One region of the Oribacterium sp. oral taxon 078 str. F0263 genome, then DNA from elsewhere that is predicted to be linked to it. Evidence: predicted binding sites of a transcription regulator. Region 1 holds the regulator's gene; the other holds the start of a gene.

Region 1 (3,406 bases):
CCCGGGGCCGATGGGGCGAAGAGGGAGGCGAAGCTGTAATCCGAGCCGGAGAGCTGTCCCGCAATGCGGGAAAAACGCCCAAGCTGCCCCATAGAGACCGCGATATACTCGTGCCTCTCCCTGTCCTCCTCCCGGAAAGCCCGGCAGGCGGAGAGAAGAGAAAGTACATCCTCCGGCTTTCTCGGCATAAGAGAAAGCTTCAGGATGTCCCCGCCGAGCGCTCTTAGATCCCGGTAGATCTGAAGGAGCTTCTCCCTTCCCTCTGTTTTCTCAAAATCATGATAAGAGGCAATCGCCCGAAGTCCGCGCGCCTTCGCTCTATCAAGGAAGAGGCGGATCCTCTCTCTCCGGGAGCTCTCCGCCTCTTCTTCGCATCTCTCCCTCCCTTTCTCCTCCTTCCGAGCATCCCGCGGGAGCTCAAGATCGATGAGACTAAGCCCCTCTGCTTTCAGCGCCGCCTCATTTCGGAGAAGGTAAGCCTCGAAGTCTCCCGGAAAGGCGCCCCCCTGCGCCGCGCTTCGAAGTGTGAAGAGGAGACTCTTCCCGGGGAGCCTTTCGGAGAGCGAGTGAAGAAAGGCCGGGAGAGCCTCATCGGAAATCCCCGCAGAGAGATCGTCCCGAAATTCCACAATAGAGATAAGAGGGGAGAGAGGATGCGCGGAGAGAGCCTCCGCCTCCCGCAAAAGCTCTTCTTCTCTCCCGCCCTTCAGCGGAATGCAGATCTTTGTCCTTCCCATCTCCCCTCCCAAAATCCAAAGCCTATTTCTGCGCCCCGTCCTCCTCTATCCGGATTCCCTCCCGGTACTCTCCAAAATGCCGGTACAAAAAGAGAAGCGGGCGTTCCAAAAGACGCTTCAGCCGGATGTGGAAATACTTTTCCCTTCCCCGGGGTCTCACCAGCGCATTGGGAATCCCCGCGTTCTTCGCCCCCCAGATGTCGGTGAAGAGCTGATCCCCGAAAAAGAAAAGGTCCCTTCCCGGGAGCCCGAGCTCCGTTTCTGCCCTCCTATAGGCCTTCGGCGAGGGCTTATGCGCATCGCAGAAGTAGAGGTCGGCCCCGCATTCCCTCGCGAAGCTCCCGACCCTTTTCTCCTGGTTGTTCGAGAGGAGGGCGATCCGAAGTCCCGCCCCGTGAATCCTTCGGAAAAGCCTCTTCGCCTCTTCTGTCGCCGGCTCATCGTGTAAGACGAGGGTATTGTCGATATCGTAGAGCACCGCCCGGACGCCGGAGCGGTAGAGCCTGTCGTAGTCGATCTCGTAGACGGAATCCACTACGCAGTCCGGAAAGAGGCGGTGGAGAAGCCGCGGTCCTCTCCTTCTCCTCCTCCTCTTCCCTGCGGGGGCAGCCTCTCTCCTCTGGCTCTCCCGCTTCATACGCTCTCTCCCTCCCTGCTCTTTAATAGCTTTCCGATTTCATCCACAAAGGTATTGATATCCTTAAACTCCCGGTAGACCGAGGCGAAGCGGACATAGGCGACCTGGTCGGTCTCCTTCAGCTTCTCCATGACGAGCTCTCCGATCCGCTCGGTGCAGATCTCCTTCTCCGCCGCGGAGAATATCTCGTTCTCGATCGCATCGACCATCCGCCCGATCTGTGCGGTGGAGATGGGCCTTTTGTGACAGGAGCGGAGAATTCCGGCCTCGATCTTGCTCCTCTCATAGGGCACGCGGCTTTGATCCTTTTTGATCACCATGAGCGGCATGGTCTCAAGCTTCTCGTAGGTCGTAAAGCGCCTGCCGCAGCTCTCGCACTGCCTCCTTCTCCGGATGGCGGTATTTTCATCCGCGGGGCGGGAATCGATCACTCTCGTTCCCTCCGCACTGCAATAGGGGCACTTCATTCCTCTTCCTCCGGCGCTCTTCCGCCCTCCTCCGATCCCCCGGAAAGGGGCGCGCTCTCCCCTTCCCCGGAAGGAATGAGAGCCTCTCCTTCCCCTGAAAGAGGAGCATCCTCCCCTTCTTCTGAATGGGGAGCATCCTTCCCCTCCTCCTCGGAAGAAGCGGAAGGACTCGGGGAAGCGGGCGGACAGGCGGAGGCGGGAAGAGCGGGAAGAGGCGCATCCTCTCTCTTTTCTTCAGAGCTCTCTTCCTCCGCGCGGGTACTTTCTATCCCCTCCGCGGTATAGCGAAGCCGAAGCTCCTCAAAGCTTCGCTTCCTCATCTCCGGACTCTCTTCCGCTTCTCCGCTCTCTCCCCTATGCTCCTGATCTCCCGGAAGCTCCTTCGCCCCCGGGCTCTCCTCAAAGATCTCCTCCCTCCGTTCCCCGCTCTCTTCCGCTTCCTGCCTCTGCTCCCCGTTTTCAAAAAACTCCTTCTCTTCTCTCAGACTCTCTCCCCCGGGCTCTGTCCCGGCGGGCTCTGTTCCGGCGGGGAAATCCTCACTATAGGCGGAGAGGAAAAAGACCGACACGATGGTATTGACGAGGGGGACGAAAAAGATATTAAAAAAACCATGGAAAATAAGCGAGAGGAGGTACATGACCACAGCGAAGGGCAGAAGAAGCGCAAAATATTTGAGCTTTCGCCGGCTCATCATCCGGATGGAGAGCCTGAGGGAGGAAATCGCCGTCAGCCGCTCGTCATTCGCCGAAGCAAGAGCGGCCATCGCGAGGAAGAGAGTTATCACGGTGAAAAAGATCAGTCCAAAGAGCTCAAGGATCCAAAGATTGGTCGAAATTCCCTTCAGCTTCTGAATCAAAAACGGGATCAGGAAGGGGCAGGACAGAAGAACAACCAGAAGATTGACCCCCGCAAAACGAAGGAAATGCTCTCTGTGCGAAAAGCCGTAGAAGAGCTCGAAAAGATTCAATTCCCTCCCAAAGGCCAGCTTCAGATAAAAGCGAAAGGAGCCAAGAGCACAGGATATCGTGAAAAAGAGGAGCAATAAAGCAAAGAAAGCGATGAAAATCGCGATGAAAGAGAAAATCGCGACGCGCACGGTCCCCGAGTTCTGGGTCTCAGAGAACAGGAAAAGCGGGCGGCAGATGAAAAGGCCGATTCCCGCAAAAAAGAGACCGGCGAGGAAGAGCGAAAAGACATGAAGCAGCTGAAAGCCCAGGGTAATCCCCAGATTCTCCCGAAACTGCCGAAGGCCAAAGCGAATAATCTCCCTGTTTCTCAGCATCTGCCGCACTCCTTCCGTTCTCTAATCAACCGGCTTTTACAGCCGCTATCATAGCACGGCTTTCCGATCCTGTACAGTGAACGTCCACCGCAAAGGAAGCCAGGAACGGCACCGCCGTAATGGGAAAGGTCGAGAAACAGCTGTGATATTCCTCCCGAAAGGACGGCGCAATCTCAGACAATTTCCTTTAAGGGCGCGATCTCGATCCCCTCTTCCGAGAGGGCACGGCGGATCCTCTCCACAAAAAGCAGGGCCTTCTCCCCGTCCCCATGGACACAGATC
Region 2 (3,406 bases), on a different contig from region 1:
CTGCACTTGTCATTGAGCCTCTGCATGACCTTGAGCCCGAACTCTCTCCCCTCCTCCGTGGTATGGGATTTTCCGAGCATGCGGACGCACATCTCATAGAGTCCCGCATAGCCCAGAGAGATTGTGGAATAATTTCCGAAGAGGAGTCTGTCGATCGTCTCCCCCTTCTTCAGTCTCGCGAGCGCGCCGTGCTGCCAGAGGATCGGCGCGACATCGGAGAGGGTCCCGAGCAGTCTCTCGTGGCGGAGACGGAGTGCCCGGTGGCAAAGCTCCAGGCGCTCATCCAGAAGCTCCCAGAAGCGATCCATCTCGCCCTGGGCGGAGCAGGCGACATCCACGAGGTTCAGGGTGACGACGCCCTGGTTGAATCTCCCGTAATACTTGTGCTTTCCATCCTTCCCGAGTCCCTCCGTATCCGGTGTCAGGAAGGAGCGGCAGCCCATGCAGGGATAGACATCGCCGCCTTTATACTCCTTCATCTTCTTCGCCGAAATATAGTCCGGCACCATGCGCTTTGCCGTGCAGCGGGCGGCGAGCCGGGTCAGCTCCCAGTAGGGGGAGCTCTCGGAGATATTGTCCTCGTCCAGCACATAGATGAGCTTCGGGAAGGCCGGCGTGATCCAGACCCCCCTCTCGTTCTTTACACCCTGCATCCTCTGTAAAAGCACCTCCCGGATGATGAGGGCGAGATCATCCCTGGTCTTTCCCTCCGGCGCTTCATCCAGATACATAAACATCGTGACAAACGGCGCCTGCCCGTTGCAGGTCATCAATGTAATCAGCTGATACTGGATGGTCTGAATCCCGCTCTTGATCTCCTCGGAGAGTCTCCGCTCCACGATCTTTTCGATGATGCTCTCCGTCAGGGGCTCCCCGCAGTCCGTCCGCTCGGCGATCACCGAGGCGCGGATCTTCCTGCGGGAGACATCTACAAAGGGCGCAAGATGCGCGAGTGTGAAGGACTGCCCGCCGTACTGATTCGAAGCGACCTGGGCGACGATCTGCGTCGTCACATTGCAGGCCGTGAAGAAGCTGTGGGGCTTCTCGATCATGGTCTCACTGATTACCGTCCCGTTCTGCAGCATATCCTCCAGGTCGATGAGATCGCAGTTATGCTCCTTCTGCGCGTAGTAATCGGAGTCGTGGAAGTGGATCACGCCCTCCTCGTGCGCCTTTACGATGTCCTCCGGAAGCAGGAGCCGCTTCGTGAGATCCCGGGAGACCTCCCCCGCCATATAGTCTCTCTGCGTGGAATTGATGACCGGATTTTTGTTCGAGTTCTCCTGCTTCAGCTCTTCATTGGCCTGATCGATCAGGGAGAGGATCTCATCGTCCGTCGTATTGGACTTTCTCGCAAGCTCCCTCTTATAGCGGTAGCGGACATACTTCTGCGCGACCTCATAGCCGCGCATCTCCATAATGGCGGTCTCCACCATATCCTGGATGTCCTCGACATTCACGGCGTGCTTCGAGCTTCCGATCTGGCCCGCGACCTTCTCCGCGGCGCCGCGAATCTGATACTCGTTCATCTGATGGACCGGAGCCACCTCGTGATTCGCCTTCTGAATCGCATTCACAATCTTTTGGATATCGAATTTGACCTCCTGCCCGTTTCTCTTGATGACATTTGTCCTGATCAAAAGCTCCGCTGCCATTTGCCCTTCCCTCCTGATTCTTTCCTGCTCTGTCCCTTTTTTCCTTTTCCTCCGGGAATATCCCGGAGCGGCAAAAAGCCCGAAACCCCGCGTCCCCGCAGGATTTCGAGCTCGCATTCTTACAAAATATAGTGATATTTCTGTCAATCAGCTCTATATATTGTGTTTCTCTCCTGCCTCCCTACTATACGACAAAGCCGGCAAAAAGGAAAGCCCCCGGCGTTCTAAAACTTTCCTATGGCAAAATCCGGCGGCGCGGACAGCTTCCTCTTCACGGCTTTGTCCGCCGAAGGTTCGTCTCGAGAAAGCGGTTGTAGCCGATCCAGCCCCCGCCCTCCGTACTCTTTCCGGACTTTTCCGCCGCATCCAGAGCCTCCCGCATAGTCTCCAGCTTCGCGTCCGCATTATCGGCGAAGGAGAGCGCGAGCGCCTCCATGAGCGCGGGCTTTTTGGGAGAGCCATAGGCGAGCTCCCCGTGGTGAGAGAGGATGCAGTGTCCAAGCTCCGTCAGAAGGGGCTCCGGGAAATCCTCTATGCTCCGGGCGGCCCGCATCACCATCTCATAGCCGATGACGATGTGCCCGAGCAGCTGCCCCTCATCGGAGTAATCATTTCTGGGGAAGGGCGTGAGCTCCCGCACCTTTCCGATGTCGTGGCAGAGCGCCGCGCTCACGAGGAGGTCCCGGTTCAGATCCGGATAATGCCCCGCGTAGAAGTCGCAGATGGAGGCGACGGAGAGCGTGTGCTCGATGAGCCCCCCCACATAGCCGTGGTGCACCGCCTTCGCCGCAGAATGCAGAGTGAATTCCCGGAGAAAGGCCGCATCCTTCAGGAAGAGCGTCTCCAGAAGTTCCCGGAGCCTGGGCTCCCGGAGAGAGTGAATGTATCGAATCAGCTCCTGCTGCATCTCCTTCAGCCCCCTCCCGGAGACCGGAAGATAGTCCCTCGGGTCGTACTGGCCCTCCTCCGCGACGGAGAGCCTTTGGATGCTGAGCTGATTCACGCCGTTATAGATGGTGACATTCCCCTCTACATGCACATAGTCCATGATCTCAAACTCATGGATCCCGGGGGAATTCGGCTCCCAGATCTTCGCGTCGATCGTCCCGCTCCGGTCCTGGAGCGTCACGTTCAGGTACTCTCTCCCGCTCTTTGTCAGGGCCGCATTCCGCGCCTTCACCAGGTAGATATCGGAGACACGGAGTCCATCGTGAAAGTTCTCAATCCATCTCATTTCTTATCCTCTTCCCTAACGGCTCATCCGCTTCAGCGCTCCCCGAGAGAGAGCGGAAAGGAAATCTCGCGGTAGCCCTGCCCCTTCTGGCGGAGTACGGTAAGCTCCGCATTCTCTCCCGGGTGAAGCTCCTTCATCATCTTCTGGAGGTCCTGCGGGGATTCGATCCCTCCCTCATTCAGCTTCGAGAGGATATCGCCCGACTGTATCCCGGCGAGGAAGGCGGGGGAGCCCTCCTCGCAGCCTCTGATATAAATTCCCTTCGGGATCCCCCTTTGCTCCATCTCCGGCGTCACCTTCTGGAGCTTCAGGCCGAGGTAGGGGAGCTGCTCTCCATTGCTGAGACGCTCCAGGCTTCCCACAAGATCCGAGATTCCGAGGATCTCATGGTAGCCGCCTCCTCCCTCTCCCTCCGGGAAGAGGATCCCCACGAGCTCTCCGGAGCTGTTTAAGAGATAGGTCCCGAGCTTCTCCTCCTGCTCCAGATTGAGCTGAATGTTTTCCACCGTCCTGTCTG

Evidence for each region. The regulator NrdR, encoded in region 1, represses ribonucleotide reductase genes. The targets are predictions, from matches to a motif close to CACAANATNTTGTG.
Region 2: nrdD (anaerobic ribonucleoside-triphosphate reductase) is a predicted target of NrdR. The motif match lies at 1,776-1,789, and genes of this name have one in related genera.

Annotation. Positions count from the first base shown of each region.
Region 1 covers NZ_KI273141.1:38,455-41,860, forward strand. The annotation lists gene HMPREF1986_RS12710 (type I 3-dehydroquinate dehydratase) at 1-737, opposite strand, end outside; gene HMPREF1986_RS12220 (YqeG family HAD IIIA-type phosphatase) at 760-1,374, opposite strand; gene nrdR (transcriptional regulator NrdR) at 1,371-1,841, opposite strand; gene HMPREF1986_RS12230 (hypothetical protein) at 1,838-3,124, opposite strand; gene HMPREF1986_RS12235 (LamB/YcsF family protein) at 3,298-3,406, opposite strand, start outside.
Region 2 covers NZ_KI273105.1:9,118-12,523, forward strand. The annotation lists gene nrdD (anaerobic ribonucleoside-triphosphate reductase) at 1-1,655, opposite strand, end outside; gene HMPREF1986_RS04945 (3'-5' exoribonuclease YhaM family protein) at 1,927-2,889, opposite strand; gene HMPREF1986_RS04950 (S1C family serine protease) at 2,922-3,406, opposite strand, start outside.